DNA from 2 places in the Thermosynechococcus vestitus BP-1 genome. Region 1 is predicted to be linked to the other one. Evidence: riboswitches for the same ligand, from Rfam matches in the RefSeq annotation. Region 1 holds a riboswitch; the other holds the start of a gene.

Region 1 (15,578 bases):
AATCGTACACTCCAGTTGCCGGGCGCCATTTTTCACCGCTTCCAGGAAGTTAGCAACTGCCAAACCCAAGTCATTGTGACCATGAACCGAGATGACGGCGCGATCGATATTGGGCACATTTTCCTTAATGCCTTTGATCAGGGCACCAAATTCGGCGGGGGTGGTGTACCCCACAGTGTCAGGAATGTTGACCGTCGTTGCACCGGCGTCAATGACCCGCTCTAGGACTTCATAGAGAAACTCAGGATCTGATCGCCCAGCATCCTCTGGGGAAAACTCGACATCATCCACAAAAGACTTGGCATAGGCCACCATTTCTTGGGCAATTTCCAGTACTTCAGCGCGGGTTTTCCTGAGCTTGTACTCTAGGTGAATATCGGAGGTGGCAATAAACGTGTGAATGCGAGGATAGTAGGCGGGTTTGAGGGCTTTGGCAGCGGCTTCAATATCTTGGCGGGTGGCACGAGCCAAACCACAAATGACAGGCCCGGTTTCGGTGCCGACAGTTTCGGCAATCCGCTGTACGGCTTCAAAATCGCCGGGGCTGGCAAAGGGAAAACCCGCCTCAATAATATCCACCCCCAGTCGAGCCAGTTGACGGGCGATCGTCAGTTTTTCATCCACATTCAGTGAGGCACCTGGAGACTGCTCACCGTCCCGCAATGTGGTATCGAAAATTAACACCCGATCAACGGTCTGGGGAGGATATTTAATGCGCATAGACAAGCCCCATCCAAGCTTGAGAAAGAGTATCAATTATTTTAACTCTAACATTTTCGCTGGCGAGCAATCATTAGCTTTTTCGGCGGGAAGCTGTGGGTCTTATTGGATGGATGGCGGGAGTCGGTCACGGCACCTGCCAAATGCGTTGGTGATAACTGGGTAAGTGATCTAAATCCACGCTTGATCCATGGGGATGGTGGTGAGCCCCGTGATCATGGCTGTGGGAGTGGTGCTCATGATCATGGGGATGGTGGTGATGATGACCATGGCCTGCCACCAAGCGGAATTTGCAGGTTTCACAGTTCATGGCCACCTGTCCCGTATGGGTTTCAATTTCCCGCTGCCGCGTTAGATAAAACAGCTGCGGATGCAAGCCAATTTCCGGCAAGTTCACAAATTCAACATCGGGATAGGCCGCCTGCGCTGCCGCCGTGAGCCGATAGATTTTCTTGACGAGTGCCCCGGTAAACATGAAATGGGGCAAGACAATGATGCGGCGGGGTTGGTAAAAGTTAGCGCGTGTAAAGCCTACTGGTAAGCGCGGATGGGTAATGCCAATGAAGCACACCTCAACCGTTTTGTAGCCACTGCCCTCCCAGAGCATGCGGGCCAGCTTAAAGACATCGCCATTGGCATCTGGATCACTGGAGCCTCGACCGACCACTAGAAGTACGGTGTCTTCCCGGCCGATGCCCTGGGGATTAAATTCCGGTGCATCCAATTGTTCGAGGCGCGATCGCCAGAGGGTTAAAATTTCTGGGGCAATGCCATAGTGGCGACCATAGTGATAGCGCAATTGCGGAAAAGCCCGCCGTGCTCGATCCAACTCATTTGTGACATCAAACTTATTGTGGCGAGCGGCAAAGAGCAACACCGGCAGCACGGACAACTCCCTGTAGCCTGCGGCAGCACATTGGCTGAGAACCTCAAAAATTGAGGGTTCGGTTAACTCCAGAAAACAGGGAAAAATAGGCCGACAGGCATCCAGTTGATAATAGGCTTGGGCAAAGTCTAAAAATGCTTGGCGACCTTCCGGATCGCGCGTACCATGACCCACCAGTAAGAGGGGTCGCGGCTGGGGAAGAGGGGGTAAATCGAGACTAAAACCAAGGGGATTGAGAATTGAATCGTTGAGGGTAACCACCACGTTGAAGCTCCATGCCCGTGCGACGCAGGCAAATAGAGTGAACCACAGCAAGTAGGCATTCTGGCTGAGGGAAGATTCCCATCACAGCTGCGGCACAGCACCAGACTTGCACTGGATTTTCCCTACAGGCTGCTTCTCACAGTGAACGTCGCCAATTCTAACGAGATTCTCAGACCCCTGTCTATGCTGGGGGTGGGCACATGAGGTACTTATAGCGCCGCCGCATCGAGAACGCCAATCGTCTGGTTGTAGATGGCTTGGGCTTCTTCGGGGGTGTTCCCAATACTGACGAGTCCGAGCTTACCAAACTCCGAAAGGGCCCCCATGAGGTGAAAGACGGTGCCCGTTTCGGTACTGGAGTCAAAGTGGAGATGGTAGCGAGCAATCATATCCAGGAGATCATTGGGCAGGAGGCCGCGATAGTGGGGCTGGCAAAGGTTATCGGAGGCAATGTAATACTTCGGCCGGCGGTGCTTGCTGTAAAAGCGTCCAGATGCTAGCTCATAGTGGCCATCGGTGAGGAATTTTAGGGTCATAAAGGGGTGCGTGGTACCGCCCTTGCGCAGATTAATTTCAATGGCGTAAAGCTCCCACCCTTCTGTTGTCTGGGTTGCAACAACGTCCACACTAAAACAGCCGATCACTCCCTGCTGTGCCAAGTATGTCCCTACTTTTTGCCCCAGTTCTTGCAGTTGCTGGCGATAGTCGGCATGGGCGGGAAATTCACAGCCAATAAAAATTTGACCTGTGGGGGCGTTGAGTAACTGTTCATGGGTCGAAACAATTTCAACACTGCCTTTGGGGGTAATACACCCTTGGACACTGGGCGATCGCTTGACTGTCCCTTCAACAAAGGCTTCGACAATTCCCCCCAGATCGGTAAACCGCTGCCGATAGGAGGCCCAAGTTTCATTGGGAGCTTGAAAGACCATGTCCTCTAGGCTATTTTCAATCCGCTGGAGATGATCGGGGGTATGGGGGCTGCCCAAGGGACGCAGTGGCCGGAGGTCGAGAAGCGCATTCCCTTCTCCAGAAAAGGCTTCATTGAGTTTCACCACCAGCTGTTGCAATTCAGGGCATTTTTCCTGTAGATGAGCGATCGCCCGCACCAGTTCTGGCACCCCCTGCAAAAAGCCACTGCCAATCGGGTGGCGGATTCCCGCTGCTGCAAACAGTTCTCGGCTGCCAGCCTTGGTTCCCCAGTAAAGAAGATCAGGATCCGTAGAGTAGAGGGGAACGCCTAAGCGTACCGCCAGTTCCCGCTCCAAAGGGGTGGAGTTAAAACACACCATGTAGGCTTGGTTGGGACGCAGGGCTTGACGAATACGCTCCAAGAGGCGAGGTCGCTCTAAAATTTTTGCGGTGAGAGGTTTATCGGAGCGATCGTAGGTGGCCAGCAAGAGCAGGCGATCGCGGGCATGGCAACTGGGCACCCCCGGCAGTAAGTCTAAGTAGTAATCGACAATACTGGGATGCAGGGGCTGTGATGTGACATAGATCATGCGGGTACGCGGATTGCGCAACTGGATCAGCGTATAAAGCTGCCGCTCCTCATAATGGGTGTAGCCTGTGATCTTGCCTAACTCCGGTTGGGGAAAACTTAGGGAAGGGACTACCAGAATATCGCGCTCAATGCCGCCGGGGCCTCTGGGCAGTTCCGGAATAAAGGTTTCTGTCCCCTCCCAGCACTCCAAGAGCCGCGTTTGCAGTTGGCGGAACTCGTCGGCGATCGCCATCTTTACCTTCCCAGCCTATGTTTTCTAGTGTAGAAAGTTGGGGGTATCTCCCGGATCATTTGACCCGCCTGTTCAAACTTTCTTTACTGAGAAATCAAATTTTCTTGGTGAACATAGCGTGCTCCGGCAAACACCTCACGGGTGCTGCGGCTATACCAATTGCGAAATGAGGGCCGCTTGAGAAGGGGGCGCGTCCAGTGGCTACCCCCCTTGAGGACAAAATGCTCACCATCAAAGTAGGGGGCAGAATAACCACGGTAGGGATAGCTCTGGAAGCCCGGATAGGGGGCAAAGGGACTTTGGGTCCACTCCCAAACGTAGCCCCTATTCAAGAGTCCCTGCTGGGCAGCAATTTCCCATTCCCGTTCACTGGGTAACCGTTTGCCTTGGGAATGGCCGTAGGCTTCTGCTTCGTAGAAACTGAGTCCCCACATGGGGAGATCCAAGTTCTCAGGGATGGGGTAAAACGGTGAGGTAATTTCCTCGGCTTCTCGCCATTCCCAGCCGCTGCTGGACCACCATTCCCGCCGCTGATAACCGCCCGCTTCAACAAAGGCAAGAAATTCCCGCCACGTCACCGGTGCTGCATCAATCCTAAAGGGGAGTGTGTCGACACACTGGCTGGGCTGTTCGTTATCCAGCGCCAAAAGGTCTTCACTGCCAATGGCATACCTGCCAGCGGGAATCCGTTGGTGGTCCTGGGGCAGCGATAGGCTAGGGGGTAATGTGGTGAAGATCCCCTGCATCGCCAGGACCATTTGCATTGTTTCACTGTGCTGGGCTTCATGCTGCAAAATCCACCACCAGAGACGGGCTTCCTGTTGCCATTGCCTGTCGCTCAGGCCGTGGAGGCGATCGCCCGTGCGTTGGCGAATCTCTGCAAGGTACTCCAGTAATTGGTGCCGTGGTGGCAAGTGCTGTCGCTCCACCTTAGGCCGGCCATCGGCGGCATACCAATAGCGATCGCGCTCCCTAAAAGCGGCATCCTCAGGTAATAGCCAAAAGGCCTCAGTATAACCAATGTGTCCCAAATGCCACCCCACAGGACTATAGAGGGGATGGGGCTGAGCACAAAGAATGACCTCGCTCAAGGGGGCAACGAGTTGAAGCGTAAATTGCCGCTGCTGCTGAAAGGCTTGCCACAGGGCTTCGCGGTCAAAGGGCTTCCAGGAGGTTGAAGTCTCAGAAGGCGTAAATTTCTGGTTCACTCTGCAAACTCATCAACAGCAATTTATTTTCCGGTAAAGGATACCACTCTGTTTCAGAATCTATGGGTTCCGAGGTGAGTTGAATTTTTTCGGCATCCTGACTCCAGTAGAGGGTGGGGGGTGGCGTGCCCCGGGAACAGCGGGTGGCGAGAATATACAGACCATCGGTGAGAATCATAGCCACACTGACCCTGGTCCGCGCTGCCTGCGCTAGGGAAAAAACGATTTGCAGTGTTTGCCGCAGCACCATTACCGGTGACAATTGTGGATTTAACACCAGTTCATTGCAAAAGAGGGCAAAGAGATGTTCAGAATCCGTCGAACCTTCAACAATGTTGTAACAAATATCCGACAGGCGATCGCGCATCGGGCGGTAGAGGGTTTGGCGAAAGTTGTCGATAAAGCCATTGTGCATCCCCAGCCAGCGTCCCCAGCGAAAGGGTTGGGTATTCGTCATCTGCACCGCTTGCCCTGGTGTGGCACTGCGGACATTGGCCAAAAAACAGGCAGATTCAATGTAGCGGCTTAAATGCTCAGTAAAGTTGATATCCTGCCACATGGGGATCGTTTGCCGATACAGAAAGGGAAGCACATCTTGGCGGGCAGCATACCAGCCCACCCCAAAGCCATCCGCATTCAAGAGTCCCGCCGTCATTTCGCGGGGTTGATAACTTTGCACCAACAGGGAATGGGGAGCGTCCACTAGGGCATGGGCAAGGGACGTTTTGCGCCCCATATAGGCGTAAAGACGACACATCGGAACATGCAAATTGGATAAAAATACCCTACCCACGATTCTAACTTTCAGCAAAGGATTTTTCGGGGAGCGATATCCAGTTTGAGGGCTAGCAGTAAAGCTTGCTAAAGTGTAGAGAAAAAAGGTTATCTGCCATCAATGAACCCGACCGATTCCCTAGAGGATGATTTTCCTGACGTTGAAGCCCTTGTGCCCCCCGAGGAGAGCCAAAGCTGGGGGCGATCGCAAATTCAGCGCACCCTCGTCATTACGGAAACGGCCTTCCTGGCCAGTACCGCTGCCCTGCTCTGGGTGGTTAACTTTTATTTACCCGTTGGCCCAGTCCTGCGCCTGTTTTTTCCGATTCCCATTGCCTTGGTTTACTTACGCTGGAACCGCCGCGCCGCTTGGATGGCCGCCATTGTGAGTGCGTTGCTCCTTTCCGTTTTGATGGGGCCACCCCGCAGTCTGCAATTTCTCTTGCCCCACGGCATTATGGGGGTCATTTTTGGCGGCTGCTGGGCAAAAAAAGAGAGCTGGGGACGCTCCATCCTCAGTGGGGCAGTGATTGGCACCGCAGGATTTTTCTTTCAGATTAGTCTTGTGTCTATTCTCCTGGGGGAAAACCTCTGGATTTACTTCAATCAACAGGTCACAAATTTTATTGATTGGGTACTGGTCAATCTAAATTTGCTGCTGGAGCCAACGGTGACCTTAATCCAAGTCGTGGCACTACTGCTCGTCTTTTTCCAGTCCACGGTTTATGCCTTAGTCGTGCATATTTTAGCATGGACACTGTTGGAGCGATTGGGCAATCCAATTCCGGATCCGCCGCCGTGGCTGCGCACCATCCTTGAAGAGCCTCGCTAGATCCTTTCGAGACAGCGGCGCTGATAGAGAGCTTGGGGAGTGGCACTGCCGGTACAAAATAGCACGGTTTTCAATTCCTCAAGGAGCAAGTCAATGCGTTGAGCCAGGGCTTCCTCTGATTGATGGGCAGCCTGCAAAAAAGGTCGAGCCAAGCCGGCAAGACCTGCCCCAAGGGCCAGGGCTTTGGCCACATCAATCCCATCTTTAAGACCGCCGGAGGCAATGAGGGGCGTATCTGGTAGGGCAGTATGAACTTGCTCAAGGCAGTGAGCCGTAGGAATCCCCCATTCGGCAAAGGCGTCTCCGAGGTATCGTTGACTGGCATCTTGGGCACGGGCTGCTTCCACTTTTGCCCAAGAGGTGCCCCCTGCCCCCGCTACATCAATGGCTGCCACACCCACATCCACCAATTGTTTGGCTACCTCGGCACTGATACCATTGCCCACTTCCTTGACAATTACAGGTACCGGTAGGGCGCGGCAAAGTACACCAATTTTCGTCAAGAGTCCCTTGAAGTTGCGATCGCCCCCCGTTTGCACGGCCTCTTGCAGCGGATTCAAGTGCAAAATCAGGGCATTTGCCTCTAAGAGGTCAACAATTTTTTGGCATTCACTAACGCCACAGCCATAGTTCAACTGCACCGCGCCAAGATTAGCCAACAGAGGAATGGTGGGGGCCTCCCTGCGAATGGCAAACGTGGTTGCCACCTCTGGATGCTCCAGCAGCACCCGTTGGGAGCCCACACCCATGACAATTCCCTTTTGCTGCGCCACCCGTGCTAAACGGCGGTTAATTTCTCCTGCTTGGGGTGTGCCACCGGTCATGGAGGAAATCAGCAGGGGCGCTGCCAGCCGCCAGCCAAGAAACTCAACCCTTAGATCAATCTCGGCAAAGTCCAGTTCGGGCAAAGCACAATGGCGAAAGCGATACTTCTCGAAACCCGTGGTGATTTCTTGATGATTGACATCACCTTGAAGACAAAGCTTGAGGTGCTCCGCCTTGCGCTGCTCAATGGGACTGTTCACCAGTAATGTTCCTAAGTTGGACTGCACCAAACATTATAGGGGTCAAGGTCTCCAATGCTTTTTGAGCAGCGACTCACCGACATGACCAACCTTAGCGCCGAACCCCAGGCAGCCTGAAGCCCGATGCCAACAATTTTAGGCCATTGGCTGCCACATCGCGGTAGCGTAATTGGCCACAGAAAATTTGCCCCATCCGCTGTCGAGCACTTAAACGCTTGACGGCGAGTTCATAGGCAGTGCGGGGCATGCGATAAAAAAGGGTGGAGAGCCGCTTTGCCCAGATCATATCGGCACCCCATTCCTGCTGTACTTGCTGTGAGTAATTGGTCAGGGCTTCTGGATCGCCACTGAGGGCGCGATCAATGGCCTGGGCAGCCAACATCCCGGTCAACAGGGAGGGGCGAATGCCCTCGGCAGTAAACGGATCAACAACACAGGCAGCTTCGCCAGCCAGAAGGGCATTTTGGGTATGCAGGCGTTGGTGCTGCTGCCAACAGTAGAGAGGGTGGCCATAGACCTTGACTTGATTGAAATCAACTCCAAAAGTTTTGGCATACTCTGCCCCGATCGCCCGCAGGTTTTGCTTGCGCCCCAAGGCCACTGTGCCCACCCCAATGGAGTAGCCATCACGTTTGGGAAAGTTCCAAATGTAGCCATTGTGGAGGCGACCAAAGTCAAAATGCGCGGCAGTGAGGGAATGATCAGGCATCGCTGCTTCAATCTCGATCGCTGCCCCCACCCGCTGCTGACGATCCTTAAATCCCAGCCACTTGGCCATCGAACCTTTGGCACCGTCACAGCCAATCAGGTACTGGGCTGTAAAATCCCCTGAGGGGGTGTGTACCTGCCAGCGATCGCCCCCCCATGTCAGACCCGTTACGGGGGTTTGAGGGCGCAACTCTGCTCCCTGTCGCTGGGCCTGTTGAATTAAGAAGTAGTCAAAAACATCGCGACGCACCATCCACATTGGCTGCTCTGGGGGAAACTCCAGAAGTTGAGCCTCTTCCCCCTGCCACGTACAGACCATTTGCGTCACCTTCAAAGAGATGGCCGGACTAAAGTCAAAGTCAAACCAGGATTGCACTTGGGGTGACACACCACCCCCACAGGGCTTATAGCGCGGCAGCGCCTCCTTTTCCAGCACCAAAACCCGCCGCCCCCGCTTTGCCAAGTGATAGGCAGCCGCACCCCCTGCCGGCCCTGAACCAACAACAATGCAATCGTACACCTGCGATAGCTTCCTCTAGTGATCCTGGTTTCAAGCCGATTTTAATCGAAAAAGTTCTTAGGAAACGCTGATCTGACTGGATTGGTAGCCCGGGGGTTCAACGTGGATGACGATGCGAGCAGGCCCGTAGCGCTCCTGTAGCAGGGCTTCAACTTGCTCAGTAATGTCATGGGCCGTGGGAATATCTTCTGCCTCCACGATTAAGTGCATCTCGATAAATACTTGCCGCCCCACCATCCCCCGTGAGCTAATGTCGTGGCAATTAACGACACCGGGCACGCTCATCACCAGTTCATGAATGGCTTCTGGGGCGATCGCCACCGCATCCACCAGCCAAGGAATGTTACTTTTGAGGACTTCCCAGGCACTCCAAAAGACAAGAGCAGCCACGGGAAATGCCAGCACCACATCCAACCAAGCCCAGTTGAAACTCCACACTCCAATCAGCCCTAAAAGGACAATGATGGTTGTCCAAACATCGCTGAGGGTATGCTTGGCGTCGGCAATTAGAACAGAATTTTTAAGCCTGTGCCCCATATGGTGCTCATAGAGGGTAAGGCCAATATTGAGGCCGAGAACCAAGATTAGAATCCAGAGTTCTGCCCCTGTAATTGTTACAGCATGGGTTTGATGTAAAAGGCGTTCAACGGCACTTTGTAAAATCTCAAAGCAGACCATGCCCAAAAAGGCGGCAATGCCCAATGCACCAAGGGCTTCAAACTTTTGGTGACCGTAGGGGTGCTCGCGATCGGGGTAGGGGTTAGCCCACTGCATAGCTACTAAGCCCAAGATGCTGCTACCGGCATCGGTCAGACTATGGAGGGCATCGGCTTGTAAACTCAGGGACTGACTGAGAACACCGACAATTGCTTTAATTGCCGTTAGGGCCACATTTACCCCCAGCGCTAAGAACAATACCCGCTGGGCTTGCTGGCGGTAGTCGGCCACAGCCATAGAGCATCACTGAACTTTAGGGATTAGGGCCCTGGGTCGGTCGCGCGGATTGAGGATTCCGTCGCTGGGCTAGGATGCGTTCATTGAGAACCGCTAGCGCCCGCATAAATTGGGGATCGCGATCGGTAGCAATGTCATCGCGAGTCAGTTGCTCCCGCTGCTGCTCCGTGAGCGTGACTTCAACATCGGGTTCAATGCCCTTCTTATTAATATCGCGACCACTGGGGGTAAAGTATTTTGCGATCGTCACCGCAATCCCTGCCCCCTCTCCCACCGGTTGTACGGATTGGACTAAGCCTTTGCCAAAGCTCTTTGTACCCACCAAGATCGCTCGGTTATTGTCCTGCAAGGCACCGGCTAGAATCTCACTGGCACTGGCGGAACCGCCATCAATCAGCACCACAAGGGGTTTATCGGTCAGAAAACCGCGACCTGCTCGCAGCCGTTCTGCTTCCCCTTGGCGATTGACCGTAGAGACAATATCCCCCTGCTTTAGAAACATGCGGGCAATTTCAGCACTGGCAAAGAGGAGGCCACCCGGATTCGAGCGTAAATCTAGAACATAGCCTTCAACCCCTTGCTTCTCTAACTCACGAATGGCTGCCCGCATTTCCCCTGCTGCATTGGAGCTAAAAGTGACAAGGCGAATATAGCCCACCGGTCCTTGGGGAGTTTGGCGCAGGCTGTAGCGCACAGGATGAATTTCAATACGGGCACGAGTAATCTCATAGTTCAAGATTTGATTGCCCCGCCGGATCGTCAGGCGCACTTTTGTATTCACCGGGCCACGGATCATGCTGACTGCTTGGTTGAGATCCATGCCCTTGGTGGATTTGCCGTCAATTTTTAGGATCACATCCTTAGCCATTAAGCCCATCTCGGCGGCTGGGCTCCCTTCAATGGGAGAAACAACCGTGATCTCTTTTGTCTTTTCGTCCTGTGTAATCGTGATACCTACCCCCGTGAGTTCACCAGAGGTTTCAATTTGCATGGATCGAAATTGCTCGGGATCCATAAAGCGGGTATAGGGATCATTGAGCTTTTCTAGCATTTCCCGCGCCGCTTTGTAGGCCTCTTCGGGCTTGGTATAGTTGCGGGAGAGAAATTCTCGCCGCACCGCACGCCAATCATTGCCATTAAAGGTGGCATCAACGTATTCACGGTCAATGACCTGCCACACTTCATCCACCAGTTCCTTCGGACTTTGGCGAAAACCCGCTAGGCTGCGGGACCAGTGAAGACCCGCACCCGTGACAGCAACCAATGCCGTCATGACCACTGTTGTACTGACAACGAGCGTGCGGTGTGTGATTCCCATATGATTTCGTCCTAAATTTTCAACCCTTGAGCCTACGCCCAATCTAGCACAAAGCCTGTCCTTGGCTGTGGGCGATCGCTCGCTGAATTGGAAGGACGTTACTTCCTGTCAAAAAGTGCCTAGCCGCCAAATTGCCGCCGCACACAATGGTTCACACTGTCATCTAAGACACGTTGTGCCCGCTGCTGGCGACGGGACTGGGGTTGACCACCATTGGGATCAAGGGCTTGAAAATCGGCGTAGTCCAACCGCTCCTGAATATAGTTGATGGAGCACCGACAAATATTACTCATCACTGCGCGAGGTACAATGGGCGCCGATCGCCGGCCACGCTCAATGCAGGCATCCATAAAACTATCCACAGCCACTTGGGGGTAGGGTTGGGGAATAGCGCGTGCTAGCAGTGTCAGGCTAGGAGCCAAGCCGCTACTCATTAAAATTAAAGACAATACTTTTAAAGACAATACTTTCATCAGTAATAGACGCTTAGCCTCAAACATCCTCGGTATACCTTAGGACGCCCTTTTTCATGCAAAAAGTTTCAACCACTGAAGGCGCTATCATAGGCTGCATTCGAGCCCACTAGCATCGAGCCAATCCCTGAATCGGTAAAAATTTCCAGCAGCAGGGCGTGGGGCACTCGGCCATCAATAATGTGGGCTGCTTTCACGCCTTGGGCGAGCGATCGCACGCAACAGGTGACTTTAGGAATCATCCCCCCCGAGACAACCCCATCTTTAATCAGTTGCCGTGCTTCAGCAATGTCAAGGCGATAAATAAGGGTACTGGGGTCACGATAATCCCGTAAAATACCGGCGGTGTCCGTCAGTAAAATCAGCTTTTCAGCCCCCAAGGCCGCTGCAATCTCGCCAGCAACCGTATCGGCATTAATATTGTAGGCTTGCCCAGTATCATCGGCAGCCACACTGGAGATGACAGGAATATACCCTTTTTCCACCAGCGCTGTAATCACACGGGTATCCACCCCCTGCACTTCCCCCACAAAGCCAATGCTCTCTTCCCCTTTGGCACGGGCACGAATCAGGTTGCCATCTTTGCCACACAGCCCCACCGCTTGCCCGCCCGCCTGATTGATCAGGGTGACAATTTCTTTGTTGACACGGCCCACCAAGACCATCTCCACCACATCCATCGTCGCGGCATCGGTGACGCGCAGCCCATTTTTGAATTGCGGTTCAATGTTGAGCTTGGCGAGCCAAGTATTGATCTCTGGGCCACCCCCATGAACCACCACAGGGCGAATCCCCACATAGGAGAGAAAAACAATATCGCGAATCACGGAATCTTTGAGCTGCTCTTCCTTCATAGCGGCGCCGCCGTATTTGACAACAAAGGTGCGCCCGGCAAAGGCTTGGAGGTAAGGAAGGGCTTCACTGAGAACACGAACGCGATCGCTATCGCTGAGCATAAAATTCTCTCATCATTCTAAAAATCTAAACAGGGACCAATGGGGGGCTTGGCAGAGGGGGAATCCTTCTCAGCGGCAATCGCCAAACGGGCGGCCAACACTGCCGCATAGTCGCGAATCAGCGACCAAATCAGGGGAGCCAGCCAGCCGCGCAACATCACTGAGCAGGAAATCTGACTGCCACAGACTGTCGATTCCAAACGATAGGTCACCCGTTCCTCTACTCCCGGTAAGACCAAAATGCGAATACTCAAGAGTTTCCCTGGTGAGACCCGTTCGACAAAAATCTGAATCGGCCAGGGAATCCAACGGGTCATTGCTTGGAAAATAAACCCCGGCTTGGGTACAAGTCCGTAGGGCACATTCGTGCGCAAAATCAAGGGATGCCATGACACATCGGCCAAATTCATCACTTTGCGCCAGATCAAATCCACCGATGCAGAGCTAAGGGCCTGATAGGTGCCTGCTAATGGCCAACTATAGGTCATTGGTTGTTTTTTCTTTGGTTGACGACAGCGATCGGCCACAGTCTTGTTACCCTGATATTCCTGAGGACTTGGACACCAAGAAAGAATAAATAATCGTCTGAACCCTTGATTGAGCTAAGAACCTTACCTATATTAGAACAGAATTTTCCGAGCAGGAGTTTCGTAACCCTGTGTAACAATTATTTTTCTAAACGCACGGCATACCACTGCAGGTAGCCACCATTGGCCAATTGCAGTTCACAAGCCGTTGTCATCAGGTACTGGGCACGACTTTCCACATCGGGCAAGGCCAGCAGATCTGGTGAGAGGGAAACCTCTGTTCCTGTTAAGTACTCCATCAGTTTGGCCTGTAGCTCCATGGGCGTGAGAAAGGTCTCAGCGCGGGTAGTGGATTCAAGGACAACGTACATCTCTTCCGTGAACATCGCTCCTGTGACCAATGAAATGGGATACAAGCCCCGTCCTTGTAGGACGGCTTTTGTGATATTTGTGCTAGAATGTGGGAAGTCGCCATAGGACATTGGGAGACTTTAAATGGACGTGGAGAGGCCGTAAGACTACCTCGGTAGCAGGTTTCTGTGAAGCGTCAAGGAATCCTCGCTCCTTTGGGACGAGGAGGTATGTCAACAAGTTTTGCCCCTCTTACTGGGGTTGCAGCGCAAACATTTGTACAGCATAAACCTCCCTCCGTGCTGAATTCAAAGCAATACCAAAACCAAAACGGGTAAATTCAGGCCGAAGGATATTTTGGCGGTGCCCTTCACTATCCATCCAGCCTTTTTGGCAACGCTCAATCAGCTGATAGTTGAGCACCAATCCGAGGGTGCCCTTCTGTTGCATGATATTTTCACCGACGCCACCGCGACCCCCTAGGGCGATAAAGCGATCCATTGGCGATTGTCCCTCGAGATTGATATGGCTAAAGTATTGGCGTTTGAGCATATCTTCGGCATGGCGCTGGGCTGCCTCGCTAAGTACCTCATCGGCGACAAGGGGCGGCAGTCCATTGAGCTGGCGATCGCGATTCACCAATTGTAGGGCAAAGGCTCGCACTTCCCCAAGGGAACGCTGCCACTGAGCAGTCATCACATCTACCTGGGGCGCACCAATTTGCCAGTCTTGTCCCCCTTGGCCGTTGCTGAGGTGAAAATACTCCTTGGCCGCTGCAAGGGCAATGCCAAGGGTTAAGGTGATGTACAAAAAGACCTGCAGCCGTTTTTGATTGAGCCGACGGTTACTCATGGCTAAGAAGTCTGCTGATGTGTTGCCAGGATGGGCGAGCAAGTGCGGAATCCTCTACATCTTCTCGTATTGCCCTAAGACACTGCTCCAGAGTATTGTGAACACTGGCTTGCAGTCTGCGAAGTTTGCAGTTCCTCAATCCCGATCTCCAAGTTACTATTACTAAAGGATAGCCACCGATGGCAAAGTTAGTTGCATTTCATGAAGAGTCCCGGCGATCGCTCGAACGCGGAATTAATGCCCTTGCCGATGCCGTGAAAATTACCCTTGGCCCCAAAGGGCGCAATGTGGTGCTCGAGAAAAAGTATGGTGCACCGCAAATTGTTAACGATGGCGTGACGATCGCCAAGGAAATCGAACTGGAAGATGCCTACGAAAATACTGGTGCTCAACTCATGCGGGAAGTGGCCGCCAAAACCAATGATGTGGTTGGGGATGGCACCACCACCGCAACCGTCCTTGCCCAAGCCCTGATCCGCGAAGGTCTCAAAAACGTGGCTGCCGGCACCAACCCCATTGCTCTTAAGCGGGGCATGGAAAAAGCCATCAAAACAATTGTGGATGGCATTGCCGAAGTAGCCAAACCCGTTGAGGGGGATATGATTGCCCAAGTGGCAACTGTTTCTGCCGGCAACGACCCCGAAGTGGGGGCAATGATTAGTGAAGCCATGGCCAAGGTGGGCAAAGATGGCGTGATCACCATTGAAGAATCGAAATCCCTGCAGACAGAAATGGAAATTGTTGAGGGGATGCAATTTGATCGCGGTTACATCTCCCCCTACTTTGTGACCGATCCAGAGCGGATGATTGTCCAACTCAACAATGCTTATCTACTCCTAACGGACAAAAAAATTACGAGCATCCAAGACCTGATTCCCACCCTAGAAAGAGTGGCTCGCAGTGGTCGTCCCCTCGTGATTATTGCTGAAGACGTGGAAGGAGAAGCCCTGGCCACCCTGGTGGTCAATAAACTGCGGGGCGTCCTCAATGTCGTCGCTGTCAAGGCTCCAGCCTTTGGCGAACGCCGTAAAGCCATGCTCCAAGACATTGCCATTCTCACGGGTGGTCAAGTCATTTCTGAAGAAGTCGGTCTGACCCTAGAGGATGTGGAACTGACAATGCTAGGGGAAGCCTCCTCGGTCACCGTCACCAAAGACACGACAATCCTTGTGTCGGAGAAGGGCAATAAAGCCGATATTCAAAAGCGGGTCGAACAGCTCAAGCAGCAGTTAGCCGAGACCGACTCCGAATACGACAAAGAAAAGCTACAAGAGCGGATTGCCAAGCTCGTGGGGGGTGTGGCTGTGATCAAAGTGGGTGCCGCCACTGAAACGGAATTGAAGGATCGCAAACTCCGCCTGGAGGATGCCCTCAATGCCACAAAAGCAGCAGTGGCTGAAGGGATTGTCCCTGGCGGTGGCGTGACGTTGCTCCACTTGGCCAGTCGCATTGACGCACTCCTGCCTAGCCTTAG
Region 2 (15,578 bases), 350 kb from region 1:
AGGGGCGTTTTCGGTGAGTTCAATCTCTTGGCTACCGGCACGAATCACCAGTTTGCTCCACAGCTGTTGGCGATCGTCCTCCTGATGGCGGCACGTGCCGCGGGGCTGCAATTCAATCTCTTCAATCACTTCAAGGGGGAGAACTTTGGCATGACGCCAGCGGAAACCAAGGATGTGTTCATAGAAGCGCAAATCCTTAGGGCTCACCATCAGCACCTGCCATCCCAATAGCCTGTAGAGAATACCGCCAATGAGGCCTAAACCAACCGCAAGGTGACCCGTGGCAAAAACAGCCATCAGCCAAAAGCCAGAAGCAATCGCTAGGCTGTACCAGACCACCAAAAAACCATTCCAAGCCACTGCAAAGGGAATCAGGAAGAATAGACTGGCATTCAAGCCAACAGGGGGAATGTGTACCAGCAGTCCTTGGGGGCTTTCCCTCACCTGTAGGCGGGAACCGTAGGGGGGTGTTTTTGTGATGAGTGAAGCATCCTCGGCTGACCTGTCCAGTTGCTTTAGGGCGTGGCGAGCAGCGGTAGCGGAGTCAAATCGCTCCTCAAGAGCAGGGGCGACCATTTTTTCAAGCCAGCGGATAAAAGGGGGACTCAGGGACACTAAAGGTTGAAACTGAACCCGCAGTTCTTTTTGGGGCAGCTCATCGGGGGGCGTGGCGGTTGCCAAATAGATGAGTGTCATTCCCAAGGCGTAGAGATCACTAGCGGGTAGGGTTTTACCGCCAAATTGTTCCGGGGGCATATAGCCATAGGTGCCAACCACGGTTCGGGTGCTGCCGGCGATTGCCGTTTGTACTGCGCCAAAATCCACAAGATAGACCTTGCCAAGATCGTGACCAGAGCGATCGCCCAAGAGAATGTTTGTCGGCTTAATGTCGCGGTGAATGACTGGCGGTTGACGGCTATGGAGATAGATCAAAATATCCAGTAGCCGGTCAGCCAAAAGCCGCAAATCCCCTTCACTAAACACCCGTCCCTCTGCTTGCCATAGGGCGAGGGATTTTGCCTCAATGTAGGTTTGGACGAGGGCAAAACCCTTGAGATCAGGGGTATTGATTTCAAAATAGTCGAGATAGCGGGGAATAGCCGGGTGATCCAAGGTTTGCAGGACAGCCACCTCCCGTTCAAAAAGCTTAAAGTCGTCCCACGTTATGCCGCCACCAAAAAGCAGTAGCTTCAGCACCACCTGTTCATAGTGCCACCGATCCAACGCTAGATAGGTGCGCCGCCCCGGATGAGACCCCAGTTCACGCAGGAGTTCATAGCGATCGCCCAAAATTTGCCCCATCAGCTCCGTCACCTCTTTATTCCCCGCTGGCCAACTCTATCCTAGCGAGGGCCTAGTGAGTGAGTTGCTGAACAATCTCTGGGGCAATTCTGGCGAGCACTGTGAGGGCCTTGAGGCTGCCTTGAATCAAGTGTGCTGCCCCCAGGGGGTTGCGGAGCATGGCGGTAGCCAGTGACCCCGGCCGTAAATTCCCCTGTGAATCATAGGCTTGACTCAAATCGGGTAGGTCGCGATCGCCCCCGTCACTGATCACCCGCACCATCACCACCGGAATCCCCGCTAAAGCCCTCAGCAGGGGTACCCCCTCCATATCCACCACCTCCACCCCCCAGCGAGCCGCAAGGGCTTGTTTTTTCTGAGCCTTAGAAAGGGGTTTTGCCGTTGTGATGCCTTTTACCCGTCGCCACGAAGGCTCCAATTTCCCTAATAACCTCTGGTCTAAAGAATAGGTGTGTCCTGCTTCATCCTGACAACTGGTGTAGACAACCACTTCACCGACGCGATCATCGGGACGCAGGCCGCCACAGACCCCCAAGATGAGAACCATCGCAGGGGATTCCCTGAGGGCATGAATCAATGCCGGCGTAGTCACTGCGGCAGCCCCTGCTTGTATGGGAATCATCATTGCCCTAGAAGGCTGCAGCCCCTGTTGTACGGCTTGATATTCTGCCCCTTGGGGCACAAGGACAAGGCATGGAATCATTGTTCTCCTATGGGTTTTCTTAGGGGGAGGACTGCGGCTGCCCTGTTAACACAACCCGCTACCCTGGGAGTAGACATTTTCGAGTTGCCTAATGGCTTAACTTTTGGATAGGCCGATCGCGGGCAGTTTAGAAACTGACCAATGGCAAGAGTGTCACACTCAAGCGTCCGCTATGGTAGACAAGAGGCATTTTCCACCAAATCTGATACCGTTGTTAATTGTTGAAGCTATGTTATTGTCCTGGCAAAGGGTGAGCTATCCCCCATTCTCCCTCAGGCAATCTGGGCAACTGTCACAGGCCACTTAGACAAACAAAAAATGAGTATGATAACTATAGACTTTGCTCAATCGTTGTTTGTGGAAGGCATCCCCTGCTGGGTTGCGATCGCGAGGCCTCTTCGGAGAATCGTGAATTGACTGCCTGAGAGTATTGGCCTGAGGAACGGTCAAGGATTGACTCAACGATCGATCAATGCGTGTAGGAGTGAACCCCCCTATGATTCAAATGGTGCTGGAGAACCCAGTTTCCGTCAAGGATGCTGAGTGCTTTTGCCAAGAGATACTGCCCCAAGTCTCGCGCACATTTGCCCTCAGTATTCGTTTCCTCCCCGGAAATTTGGGTCGGGCGGTTCTTGTGGCCTATCTTATCTGTCGCATTGCCGATACCGTTGAGGATGATCCGGTTGCCAGTATCGCCGCCAAAACAGCCCTATTGGATCACCTACTGCAGTGTTTTGACAGTCCTGCTCTGGCCAATAGCTATGGTGAAACGGCACGGGGAGTTCAAGGGGAGCCAGCCCATGTGCAACTGGTGAAACATACGGGAATCGTCTTTACCCTCTACCGTTCTTTGCCCCGTACATCCCAACAGCACGTCCAACGCTGGGTCAGCGAAATGGTGCATGGGATGAAAAAGTTTATTAACCTCTATCCCAACGGCATTCGCATTCAGACCCTCGCTGAATATAAAGAGTACTGTTACTACGTTGCGGGTACGGTCGGCTATCTCCTAACGGATTTGTGGCACGAACATTCCCCCAGCATTGGGGCCGATGAATACCAAGTGCTGCTCAAGCGCTGCGCTGCTTTCGGTGAAGCTCTCCAAACGGTAAACATTCTCAAGGATATTGCTTGGGATGCAGAGCACGAAAACTCAATCTATATTCCCAATGAATCCCTAATCCTCCAAGGTAGCAGTCATCAGACCCTTCTCAGTGCTGAGCATCTTCAGCAAAATCATGCAGCCATTAAAGAATTGATTGCCCTCGCTTGGCACGATCTCGATGAAGCCCAAGCCTACTTGCTATCCGTACCCAAGGCGGCGATTCCGATTCGTCTCTTTTGCGTCTTACCACTGCTGTTTGCCTATGCCACCCTACGGGAGCTCACCCACTCAACGGCGATGCTGCAACCGGGGGGTGGGGTTAAAATTAGTCGTGCAGAGGTGAAATCCCTCATGGTGATGGGGCCTTTATCGATTCTCAGTAACCACGGTCTGCGCTGGTTAATTGGCCAAGTACGGCAAAAGCCTTTCATCCTTGGCGGACTTTAGGGAAATGTGCCAAAAAAGCCAATGGCTCGGGGAGCCAGAATCCGTTAGGATAGGGGAAGATTGCTCAATTGTTGCAAATCTTCATACCTCGATATGAATTGTATCATCCACCGCCGTGCTGAGTTTGCCGCCAGTCATCGCTACTGGTTACCAGAATGGTCTGAAGCGGAAAATTTGGCTCGGTTTGGTGCCAATAGTCGCTTTCCTGGCCACGGTCATAACTATGAGTTGTTTGTTTCTATGGAGGGGGTTGTTGATGACTTTGGCATGGTGTTGAACCTATCGGATGTCAAGCACATCATTCGCCGTGAAGTCATTGAACCCCTGAATTTTTCCTATCTCAATGAAGTGTGGCCAGAGTTTCAAGCCACGTTACCCACGACGGAGCATATTGCGCGGGTGATTTGGGATCGACTCTTTCCCCATTTACCCCTTGTGCGCATTCGCCTGTTTGAACATCCCCGCCTTTGGGCGGACTACACGGGAGACCCTATGGAAGCCTATCTTTCTGTTGGTGCTCACTTTAGTGCGGCCCATCGTCTAGCCCTTGAGGACCTCAGCTACGAAGAGAACTGCCGCATCTATGGCAAGTGTGCGCGCCCCCACGGCCATGGCCACAACTACCATGTGGAGATTACGGTTAAGGGCTCTATTCATCCGCGTACCGGGATGGTTGTGGATTTGGTTAAGCTCGAGGAAGTCCTCAAAGAACAGGTGATTGAACCTTTGGATCACACGTTTTTGAATAAGGATATTCCCTACTTCGCGACGGTGGTGCCAACGGCAGAAAATATCGCCATTTACATTGCCCATTTGTTGCAGGAGCCGGTTCGCCAATTGGGTGCAACGCTTCATAGGGTGAAGTTGATTGAGAGTCCCAATAACTCTTGCGAAATCCTCTGCGAAGAATTGCCCCCTCGGAATGAGGTGATCAGTGGTGCTCTACCAGTGTTGGAGCGAGTCTAGATGATGTTGAGCAATATCCCTTGGCTACTGGCTGCAAGTTTACTGACAGCAATGCTGCTTATCTATTTCCCCTACATTTTTGTTGTGGTAGGACGCCTGCAGGTGGGCTTTGATATGGCGGCTCCCCGTGCCCTTTTTGAGAAGCTCCCTCCCTTTGCGCAGCGGGCGGTATGGGCCCACGAAAATAGTTTTGAAACGTTTATGCCTTTTGCGGCGGCGGTGCTGCTAACCCTCTTTGCTGGGGTGAATAATGTAACGGTGGCGATCGCTAGCCTCAGTTTTGTTGTAGCTCGCTTTTTATACAGCATTTGCTACATTGCCAATTTTCCCCTAGGGCGCTCCCTGATGTTTGGTGTCGGGACGGCAGCCACCCTGACGCTGTTTTGGCAAAGTCTTACCGCCCTAGCTGCCTAAGATAGTTTATTGGGGTAGATGCACCAAGCATAGAGCAATCTCAATGTCTATCGATAATCTTCGCACGCTCTACCAGCAGGTTATTCTGGAACACTATAAGAAACCCCGCCATCGGGGTCGCACCCAGCCTGTGGATCGTCAGCAACGGGGACATAATCCCTCCTGTGGAGACACGATTGATTTAACCGTTGCCCTAGAGACAAATCAGCAGGGGGAAACGATCATCAAAGATATTCAGTTTGAGGGGGAAGGCTGCGCGATCGCGATGGCCTCAGCAGACTTGATGGCCGATGCCCTGCGGGGTCAGCCCGTCAGTCGCGCCCTCCAAATGGTGGAGCAGTTCCAAGCCATGATGAAGGGACAATTTGAGTTTCCCCCGGAATTCCGTAAGCTGAATGTGATGCGGGGAGTGGCTCAGTTTCCTGTGCGCATTAAGTGTGCCACCTTGACCTGGCATACCCTCCGCGCGGCCTTACAACAAGATCAGGCCCCTGTGAATGGCTTTGTCAGTAATGAGGAGGAACAGTAGTGCTAACCCCCACCGATTTTGCCACCTATAGCCGCTGGGCAGGCATTGCCACCCTTGTCATGACCGGCTTGACTGCACTCGCTTTTATGTTTCGCTGGGGTGTGCGCTTTCGCTTTGTCGGTATTAGTGGGTTTCTTGGTGTTGTGACGGTGGGGCTCTTTGCCCTGAGTATTGTGCCGATTGTTCACTCCCCAGTGCCTGGTGCCGGCAAATACACCCTCGTCTATGACAATGGCGCCACTCAAGCGGTCATCACTGTTCCTGCCGACATTGACCCCAGTACCCTTAAAGCAACGCTCGTACAAGCAGCCAATGATTTATTTTCCTTGGGACGGCTCGGCCGAGGGGGCGATCGCTTGACCGTGATTGCCCGTACTATCCAACATCCTCAACCGGGGGTCAGTGAGCCGGTCATTTTAGGGGTGGCCACGCGTTCGTTGAGCGATCGCGCCGATACAAATGTAACGGTTCAGCTGCTACAAAATTAGCCTTGTGTATGCTAAGATAATAAATCCAAGGACGCATAGCTCAGTTGGTTAGAGCACCACGTTGACATCGTGGGGGTCACTGGTTCGAGTCCAGTTGTGTCCATAGCAAGCCAATTGTTTTAAATCTATAGAAAAGGATTTTTAAGCTACCTATTTACTAGGCCTTAATTCATTGGTTCTGGTATAGGCAAAGCTACTGTATAGTTTGGCACTGCCCTTGACCAATAGCTAGCTGAAACTCTTGCCAATTTCTACGCACCTGTTCATAACATTGAGGCGGCGCGATCGGCAAGTTCTTCAGATAGAAAAACGTTACTCGATTAAAGGATTCCAAGAGGAATATTAATTCGGTAGCTGGATGGTAAGCATCCACTGCTTCCAAAATGTGGGCAGTCATAAAGTGATGGCGCAAAATCACAGTATCAGGAGCAGCTAACCAAGCATTTAGGAAGGGAGCAAGGCGGGAACGGGGAACAAAGTGAGTTCGGAAAGATTCTCCCGCAATGCCAAACCCAGGAGAATTGGTACTGCAAATAACCACTCCCCGCTCACCGCACAGGTAACCTGCCCAAGCGTTATATCCAAGTACTAACAAATTCGTGGCAATAAAGGCTTGCTGCCAATGCAGCATTTCCGATAGTTCATCCATTAGTTTCTCCTCGAGAAACTCATTCAGGCTGGAACTGGGCTCAACAGGATTAGGATTGCCCCTGGACATAACAGTCCTTCGCTGAGATATCACGGTTGCTTAGGAAGTTGATATTACTGATTCCTACCGATGACCAAAAGCCCAACTGTGCAGGGTGGGCCATCGATAGGAATTGAGCCCAGCATCTCAATCACTGTGGGCAGGAATGGCATTGCCAACCCTAAACGCCCTCTCTTCCTTACCGACATCCGGAATATACTGCTAAGGGACCTGGCTTTTGCCAGGAGCTGAAACAGAGTGTCTAGGCGTTATTTTTAGATTGCATTACCTCTTGCCGGATAGTTTTGGTGGCTTCTACCATATTTTTCAAGGATGGGATAACTTCCTCCCAGTGGCGAGTCTTTAATCCACAATCAGGGTTGACCCAAATCTGTTCAGGGGCTAAATTTGCAACTGAAGTTCGGAGCTGTTGCACAAGCTGCTCAACACTGGGCACCGCCGGACTGTGGACATCATAAACACCAACGCCGACTTGATGTCTGTAACCGGCATCTGTAATTTGAAAGAGGGTCTCATTGTTGCTGCGGCTATTTTCAATTGACAATACATCCGCATCGAGCCGCTCGATGTGCTCAATGATGTCACCAAACTCGGAGTAGCACATGTGGGTGTGAATTTGGGTCTCAGGCTTGGCAACGCCAGCAGCTAACCGAAACGCATCCACAGCCCAAGATAAATACTCATTCCAGCGTTCTGCTTTCAGGGGTAGCCCCTCCCGTAGGGCCGGTTCATCAATCTGTATCATTTTTGCACCGGCTGCTTCCAAATCTGCAACTTCATCTCGCAAAGCAAGGGCAATCTGCATTGCCTGTTCACTGCGAGGAATGTCAGTGCGGGTAAATGACCAGTTAATCATAGTGACAGGTCCAGTCAGCATGGCCTTAACAATTTTGTCGGTGAGGGATTGTGCCACCTTAAACTCGCGAACGGTCATCGGCTGAGGGCGGGCAATGTCACCATAAATAATTGGTGGACGTACACAGCGGCTGCCATAGCTTTGCACCCAACCGTGTTCTGTAAAGGCAAATCCAGAGAGCTGCTGGCCAAAGAACTCGACCATATCGGAGCGCTCAAACTCACCGTGCACCAACACATCTAGGCCCACTTCCTCCTGTAACCGGACGCACTTGGCAATTTCCTCATCGATTGCTGCTTCATACTCGGCTTGGGTGATTTCATGCCGTTTTAACTTCACCCGCAGTTGCCTGACCTCGGCAGTTTGAGGAAATGATCCAATCGTTGTCGTTGGCAAGGGCGGTAGAGTTGGCTGGAGGGTTCGACGTTGCTCGTAAGGCAGCGGGCGCTCTAAATCACGCACACTCAGATTGCGAAGCCGCGCCTGTACCGTTGGATTGACAGGGCTAAATTGCTCAAAGGCTTTCCATTGGGCTTGTATGGCTGTCAATTCGGGGTTTTTCATTAAGATTTCGCGATTGGTTCCATCATTGCTATTGAGCACCCGAGCCAAGAGGACTACCTCATCCAGCTTTTGCTCAGCAAAACTCAAGACATCTCGCAAAGGCTCTGGTAGCTTGACCTCTCGCTTTGCATCATAGGGCACAAATTGTAGGGAAGATGAGGGATGTAGACGAATATTGGCGGTGATGCTTTGAATCGTTTCCAAGGTTGACAACACGGATTCAGGCCGAATTTTCCAAATATTGCGGCCATCAATAATTCCTACCCCCAACTGCTTATCTGCTGGGAAGCCATACTCTTTCAGCAGGGCTAGGTTGTGCCCACGGGTAAAGTCTAAACTGATGCATGTCACAGGTAACTCCATCACCCACGGCCAGGCTGCCCCTAGGTCATCAAAGTAGGTGACAAGATGAAGGGGTAGGTTAGCTTGACGCAGTGTATCAAATGTTGATTGATAGAAGCTCTTAAAGCTATCAGCCTCTTCTAGGACCAAGGCGGGTTCGTGTATTTGCACTTCAACCACACCCAGATTTTTCAGTTCCCTTAACAGGATGAGATAGCGATCGCGCAAGTAGGAAACAGCTTGCTCTAGGTTCGTCTCTAGCCGACTGAGCCGTAGGAGAGTGAGAGGTCCCAGCACGATTGGAACGGCGCGATCGCCCAAGAGGGTTTGAGCACGGCGAACAGTTTCTAGGAAATCACTAAAGTCAGTTGGTTGAAAAGCCTCACTAATTTCAGGTACTAAATAGTGATAGTTCGTATCAAACCACTTAGTCATCTCAAGGGCTGGAATACCATCCTTGCCTCTTGCCATTGCAAAGTATTGCTCCAGACCTGTAAAAGAGCGGTACCGCTCTGGAATGATGCCAAACCGGATGCTCCAATCTAAAACAGAATCGTAAAGACTCAAATCACCAATACCGATACGATCAATGCCGACCTCAAGCTGCTTTTGCCAATTCTGTAATTCAATGTCCTGAGCTGTTTTGAGCAAAGCTTCTGCGTCCAGTTGGTTGCTCCAAAAGGCTTCTAGTGCCTTTTTTAACTCACGGTTTTTGCCAATACGGGGATACCCTAGGGTTGCGGTTTGAATGGTCATCGTTTTCCTAGCCTAAATTATGTCAGTCCAATGGAAAAGAGCGCTGGTTCCGGATTCAGAAACAGCACCGTTTAGAAACAAATGGAGATAGCTAACTAAAATCGGTGGCCAATGGCAAAAAGCTAGTTGCTACCTTTACACCAGCAGGACTACTGCCTAGCAGCAGCTCGTTAAGCTCAGATAATTTGGCCTCGGGGGGTCAAAGCTTAAAGTTCGACAGTAATAGAAATCAAAAAAGTTTGCTTTCATCATCTGTACCTCGCAGATGTTGACGTATCGGGTTGACCACTCGGCGGGCATTCTGACTTAGAGAGTGAGATCTCTCCTCACAGCTGCGGGACAGCGGCAGATTCACACTGCACTTTCCCCCTTACGTCTGATGGCTGATCCCCACCAGAACCGAGCAACTAAGCCAACCATAGCATAACCCAGCGGGGATATCAAAGCAAATCCCAGGGAAGCCAGCTCTTGCTCGGTAGAAGTGACAACTCTGGGTGATGAATCAGGATCTAGGCCTGTCATTCTAGGTTTTAAGGTTAGCCCAGGCAGCCGATGGGTGATTACAGGGGGTCTTGCTAGTCCAGTGAAAGTATAATTGAAGTGAAAATCATTTTCACTTTTTGTCGCCAGCTCACTGCTACAATCCCCATGTCATCTTTTTCCCAGCCTTTGCCTCCCCGTCTTGAGCAGATTGTCCAACGTTTTCAACAAATCCCAGAGCAGCGACGGCGCTATGAGTATCTACTTTCATTTGCGAAGCGCCTACCCTCTTTCCCTGAGGAGCAAAAGGTGCCAGAACACAAAGTTCCCGGCTGCGTCTCTCAGGTATATGTAACTGCTCGTTTGCAGGAGGGGAGAGTGATATTTCAGGGAGATTCCGACTCCCAGCTCACTAAGGGATTAGTGGGACTGTTAATTGAGGGGTTAAATGGCTTGACTCCCGCAGAAATCCTCCAGTTAAGGCCTGATTTTATTCAGCGAACAGGGCTGGAAATTAGCCTAACTCCCTCGCGTGTCAATGGTTTTTACAACATTTTTCGAACTATACAAAAGAAAGCACTTGCTTATTATTTGCAGGAGCCTGCAGATTCTAAAGTGCGGACGGAGGGACTTGAACCCACACACCTTGCGGTACTAGAACCTAAATCTAGCGCGTCTGCCAATTCCGCCACGTCCGCAGCAAACCTAGTTTAGCGCACTTTGGGCGGGGGCGATCGCCCCCCTGATCTAGTTTAGTAGTGGTTCCCCACTTTGCGATGGTGAACAGCGGTCATGCCATCGGGCTTGGAAACCCGGCCACTGTCAACGGTGCTATAGACAATCCAGTGATCGTGGGCATCCAGACGACTGACAACAGTGCATTCCATATAGGCAAGGGCGTCGGCCAAAATTGGACTGCCATTACTGGCGGGATAGGTTTTCACATGGGCAAAGCGATCAGCCCCCGGCGGAAATCGCTTCAGGAAGTGGCGCATCAGGGGCTGATAATTCTCCGCCTCAAGCACATTGAGGACAAAGGTATCCCCGACGTGGAGGAAAGACTCAATGGCCCGATCTTTAGCCACCGCAATCGAAACCCCAAGGGGTTCGGTACTGGCCTGTGCTACCCAAGAGGCCAACATGGCACTATTAATGGCCCCCTTTTGCGCCGTAATAATGTACAGGCCGCCACTGAGTCGCCCAAGGGCTTTATCTAAGTCGGTATCCAAGGCCTTCATCTGCTTGACGGTGCGATCGCGCAACAGCCATTGCCCCATGTCAGTGCCCGCTTCTTCTGCCTCTTGAAATAGGGCATCAGTGGGGGCGGCGGTTACCCGAATGACTGGAAATGAGGGCACAAGACCAGCATCCCGAAACTGGTTCAGCAGCGGATAGGCAGGTTCAGCATCGGCCACGCCACTTTCAAAGACCCCAATGGCCTGCTTGGCATGGGCAGCAGCGCGAATTGTACTCAGAGCTGTTTTAGCTACGGCGGTCGTCGGTGGGGTGCCGATAATAATCCCAGCGGCAATCTCTGTCAGTTCACGAATATCTTGAGGTTCAGCCGTGAGCAGATCCATTTTTTCAACCACCACCCCTGTTTTGGCGGTACCCCGTTCAATGGCCTCTGCCAAGGCATTGCTATAGCCATAGTTGGCAGCATAGAAAATGGCCACGGTTGTGGCGGCCTTAGCCTGCTCTTGGCTCCAATTGCGGTAGGACTCAAGCCATTGATCCAAATGATGGCGCAACAGCGGACCGTGACCGGTGGCAACAAGCTGCACCGGCGGCAGGGATTCTAGGCGCTTGAAGGCGGAGAGAACAGAGCGGGCATTGGGCCCCATGAGACAGTCGTAGTAGAATTTGAAGTCCGGCGCCAGCAGTTCTGGCTCGCTGTCAAAGGGATCATCGTTGCAGAAGTGAGCACCAAAGACATCACAGGTAAAGAGCGTCTGGGTGCCGTGATCAAATGTGAGGATGGTGTCTGGCCAGTGGAGATTCGGTGCCATGACAAACTCAAGAACATGCCCCTTCCCTAAATCAAGGCGATCGCCATTTTTCACCTGCTGCTGAGTAAAGGGCTGATGGATCAAATCCCCAAGAAACTGCAATGCCACCTTCGAGGCCACCACGGTTACATGGGGGGCTTTGACTAATACGTCCTTGACGAGGCCACTGTGATCGGGTTCGGTGTGGCTGACGATAAGATAGTCCAAGTCACTGGGGTTCACGAGTTGCCAGAGTTGCTCGAGGTAGCGATCGCCAAATTTGGCATGGGAAGTGTCCACAAGGGCAATGCGTTCACCCTTGATTAGAAACGAGTTATAGGTGGTGCCGTTTTCAAGGGCAAACTCAATATCAAAGCGATCGCGATCCCAATCTAGGCAACGAATTGCCGTCGTCTCGGGGGCAATGTCCAGCACCTGAAGCGTTAAGCGGGGTGGACGTTTGGTGATAGTGACGGCCATAGGCAGTTCCTCAATCTTTGAAACTACCTTTTATCGTGACATATGAAGAAAGGTAACAGGATTCAGAGTTTTTAATAGCCGTGATAACAGGCTTGACAAATGACTATCCTCATTCGGGTTCGAGGGGCGCCATTGTCAGACCCGCGCGCAAAAGCTGCTCATGGTACAGTTCTGCCTGTTCTTGGGGACCTACCCAAACAATGGCTTGGCCTTCGTAATGGACTTGATTCGTTAATTCCCAAGCGCGATCGCTAGTCATGTTGGGAATGTATTTCATCAAACAGGCAGCCACGTGCTGAAAGGTATTGAAGTCATCGTTAAGGACAATGACTTTGTAGTTGGGGTAGTGTTTGCGAGTAACCTGTTGCCGTTCTTGAGGAACAACACTAGGCATAGATCAAACAGGGGAGTAGGAGTACTGCCTCCTAGTGTAGCGGATGGAAAAGCAATTGGGTGCAATCAGGACATTCAAGAAATTTCTAGGAAATTTCTATGCTATGGCTAAACTGAGAGTTAAGGACTTGGGGACATTGATGATGACGACAATGAATGTGTTGGGAACACCCTTAGAGTGCTGCTGTCAAAATCCGCTCACAGGATTCTATCGGGATGGCTTTTGTCGGACCGGGGCAGGGGATGTCGGTGCCCATGTGGTCTGTGCGCAAATGACGGCAGAATTTCTCACGTTTACCCGTTCGCGGGGCAATGATCTTTCGACCCCTGTGCCCGCCTATCAATTTCCGGGGTTGAAACCGGGCGATCGCTGGTGTCTGTGTGCCTCCCGTTGGCGTGAAGCCCTTGAAGCAGGCGTTGCTCCCCCTGTGATTCTAGAGGCCACCCATGCCAGTGCCCTTGAGTATGTCTCCCTAGAGGATTTGAAAGCCCACGCCCTCGGTGGTAACCAGCAACGGTGAGCTGGGGAATACTTAGGTATGCCCAACCCAGAATCTGATTTTCGACTAGATCCTCGCTATGTTGCGGGTTTGGCTGCCTTTAATCGCGGCGATTATCAACTGGCGATCGCCGCCTTCAAAGCAGTCATTGCCAGCCACGGTCAACGCCGCGAGGGTCTAAAGGCTCACCTGCACCTGATTAAAGCCTATGCCTACACCCATCAATGGCAGGAGGCCATTGAACTGTGTCAACTCTTGGCGCGATCGCCCGTGGTACCGATTCGGACTTGGGCACAAAAACACCTACCAGAGCTAGAACGCTACATGGATGAGGAACCGACTTCCCCCCATCTTGTATTTGTTATGGCAAGAAGTGCTAATCCACCTGTGGAACTGCGACGAGTGCCTCGCATCTATCTCTGGCTGAGCCAGGGGGCAACCCTGCTCCTCATTGCTTGGCTGCTCCAAGGGCTGCTCCAGGGGGTGATTGCGGCTATCCTCAGCTATGGCAATGATCAACTAGCTCTCCTGCGGAGCTGGGAAGGGGTGATGGCATGGTTTTTGGTGGGTTGCTTGGGGCTGGGGCTGCTCAGTGGGGGCAGTTGGCTGTGGTCGTGGCGATTGCGTACCCGTTATGGTCTGCGTCCTGTTCGTCTTGGAGAACTTGAGGAGTATAGTCCCGAAACGGTGAGGCTCTTGGAGCGTTTGCCGTGGTCAGGGTGGCAACCCCGTCCCCAAATCGGCTGTCTGATGACGGCAGCACCTGTGATTTTTAGCTATGGACGTTGGCAGCGGCGAATTATTGTCAGCGAAGGTCTATTGCGATCGCTCTCTGGGGAGGAACTGCTGGCTCTAATGGCCACTGAAATTGCCCAACTGCGGCTGGGGCTAAATACGCTAGTCACGCCTCTTGTCCTGCTGTTGCAACTGCCCTATGACGTTTACTGTTGGTGTAGCCGTTGGGGGGATCGCTATGCACCTCCCTACCGCTGCCGGTGGCAACAAGGACTCCTTCGGGGAACGGTTTATGGCCTGTGTGCCCTCCTGAGTCAGGGGAGTTATCTCCTGTTTCGGGGGCTAGAACTGCTCTGCTTCTGGAGCAATCAACTGCGGCAGTCCTATAGCGATCGCCAAGCCGCCGCCTTAGTGGGGAATCCCAATACCCTTGTGATGGCTTGGTTGCGCCTCATGGAAGTCACAGCAAGGACCCTGCGTGCCCAAGGAGAGATCGGTGCTCCCCTAGAATCCCTGCGCCTGCTTCTGCCTCTCAACCCCACCCAAGCTGCCCTGTGGGGAGATCAACCCCTCGATTGGCCGGCGCTGATCCGGTGGGATACCGCCCATCCTCTGCGGTATTGGTTTCGCTTGACCTCCTCCCATCGTCCCCTGGGACTGCGCCTGCAAGCCCTGATGACCTATGCGCGGCAATGGCGACTGGAGCCGCTGCTTTCCCTGCCCTCTGTCTCCTCTCCTCGCTGTCCACGGGCTTGGCAACAACTCGCTCCCTTCTGGGGAGCGATCGCCGGCCTTTTTGTTGCCCTCCTACTCACAGGTATTGGCCAATTTGCCCTGCGGCTGGGGCCGGTCGCATTGCCCTTTTGGTGGTTAGCCGATGGGTTGACGCTGGCCCGCGGCTTCATTGCCATTGGTATCGGTTTAGGTTTATTTCTGCGGTTCAATGCCTACTACCCCCTGCGGCAAGGGCAAACCTACACCCTTGCTCAACTCCTCCACTCTCCCTCGGCCCTGCCCCTCGACAGTACCACCGTGGAGCTGAAGGGGAGGTTGTGGGCAGCGAAGGGCTTGCGCAATGGCCTCGGACAGCACCTGTGGCTGGAGACGGATCATGGCTGGTTTCCGCTGCGCTGCTATGGGAGTTGGGGGCCGATTTGGCCAATCCTTGAGCCAGCCTATCTCAAAACTTTGTGGGGGCGATCGCTCCTGATTCGCGGTTGGTTTCGCCGGGGTACTGTGCCCTTTGTGGAAGTCCAAGAGTGGCACTCCCCAGACCAAGGACAAAAACGATTGTGGGCAGCCCCCTATTGGGCGATCGCCACTGCCACACTGTGGATCCTCTACGGCATCATGACACTATTGGGTTGGATCTAGGCCATGGAACTTTCCCAAGCCCATCTGCACACCCTGCAAACCTGCCCACGGCGATATCAGTACCGCTATCTTGAGAGCTTGATGCTGCCAGAGGCTAGACAGTTGACCCAAACGGCAGCCCAAAAGCGCGGTCGCGACTTCCACCGCTTGCTGCAACAACATTTTCAAGGACTCGATGTCAGCCCTATTCTTGAGGTTCAGCCCGAATTAAAATCATGGTTTGCCGCCTTTCAAGCAACCCCACCACCCATGATTGACGGCCAAGGGGAAGCAGAACATGCGCGCAGTCTGGGCTGGCAGGAGTTTACCCTTGTGGGCATTTATGACTACGTGATTTTTGGCCAAGGGCAAGCACAAATCCTCGACTGGAAAACCCATGCCCACCCACCTGCCCCAGAAACCCTCATCCACCATTGGCAGACTCGCCTTTACTGTTATCTTTTAGCT

What was found. Region 1 has a riboswitch for cobalamin ahead of TLL_RS07095 (sirohydrochlorin chelatase). Riboswitches for the same ligand answer to the same signal wherever they lie in the genome.
Region 2: it holds a riboswitch for cobalamin, as region 1 does, so the genes downstream of both, metE (5-methyltetrahydropteroyltriglutamate--homocysteine S-methyltransferase) here and TLL_RS07095 (sirohydrochlorin chelatase) in region 1, are expected to answer to the same signal.

What each region holds. Positions count from the first base shown of each region.
Region 1 covers NC_004113.1:1,464,080-1,479,657, forward strand. The annotation lists gene TLL_RS07090 (2-isopropylmalate synthase) at 1-720, opposite strand, end outside; gene TLL_RS07095 (sirohydrochlorin chelatase) at 848-1,870, opposite strand; adenosylcobalamin-variant (AdoCbl-variant) riboswitch at 1,916-2,005, opposite strand; gene TLL_RS07100 (peptide ligase PGM1-related protein) at 2,080-3,606, opposite strand; gene TLL_RS07105 (SUMF1/EgtB/PvdO family nonheme iron enzyme) at 3,690-4,814, opposite strand; gene egtC (ergothioneine biosynthesis protein EgtC) at 4,789-5,571, opposite strand; gene TLL_RS07115 (DUF2232 domain-containing protein) at 5,710-6,420, shown strand; gene fni (type 2 isopentenyl-diphosphate Delta-isomerase) at 6,417-7,445, opposite strand; gene TLL_RS07125 (geranylgeranyl reductase family protein) at 7,537-8,673, opposite strand; gene TLL_RS07130 (cation diffusion facilitator family transporter) at 8,731-9,627, opposite strand; gene ctpC (carboxyl-terminal processing protease CtpC) at 9,644-10,945, opposite strand; gene TLL_RS07140 (hypothetical protein) at 11,065-11,445, opposite strand; gene argB (acetylglutamate kinase) at 11,487-12,374, opposite strand; gene TLL_RS07150 (SRPBCC family protein) at 12,392-12,862, opposite strand; gene TLL_RS07155 (chlororespiratory reduction protein 7) at 13,042-13,287, opposite strand; gene TLL_RS07160 (CAP domain-containing protein) at 13,505-14,104, opposite strand; gene groL (chaperonin GroEL) at 14,284-15,578, shown strand, end outside.
Region 2 covers NC_004113.1:1,117,605-1,133,182, reverse strand. The annotation lists gene TLL_RS05550 (serine/threonine protein kinase) at 1-1,314, opposite strand, end outside; gene TLL_RS05545 (hypothetical protein) at 1,355-2,005, opposite strand; gene TLL_RS05540 (phytoene/squalene synthase family protein) at 2,502-3,557, shown strand; gene TLL_RS05535 (6-carboxytetrahydropterin synthase) at 3,651-4,523, shown strand; gene TLL_RS05530 (MAPEG family protein) at 4,524-4,937, shown strand; gene sufU (Fe-S cluster assembly sulfur transfer protein SufU) at 4,981-5,466, shown strand; gene TLL_RS05520 (Ycf51 family protein) at 5,466-5,954, shown strand; tRNA gene TLL_RS05515 (tRNA-Val) at 5,984-6,057, shown strand; gene TLL_RS05510 (hypothetical protein) at 6,148-6,603, opposite strand; gene metE (5-methyltetrahydropteroyltriglutamate--homocysteine S-methyltransferase) at 6,905-9,181, opposite strand; cobalamin riboswitch at 9,456-9,600, opposite strand; partial or broken gene TLL_RS05500 (SufE family protein) at 9,830-10,258, shown strand; tRNA gene TLL_RS05495 (tRNA-Leu) at 10,278-10,359, opposite strand; gene TLL_RS05490 (diflavin flavoprotein) at 10,414-12,129, opposite strand; gene clpS (ATP-dependent Clp protease adapter ClpS) at 12,239-12,523, opposite strand; gene TLL_RS05480 (DUF2237 family protein) at 12,663-13,043, shown strand; gene TLL_RS05475 (zinc metalloprotease HtpX) at 13,062-15,131, shown strand; gene TLL_RS05470 (PD-(D/E)XK nuclease family protein) at 15,135-15,578, shown strand, end outside.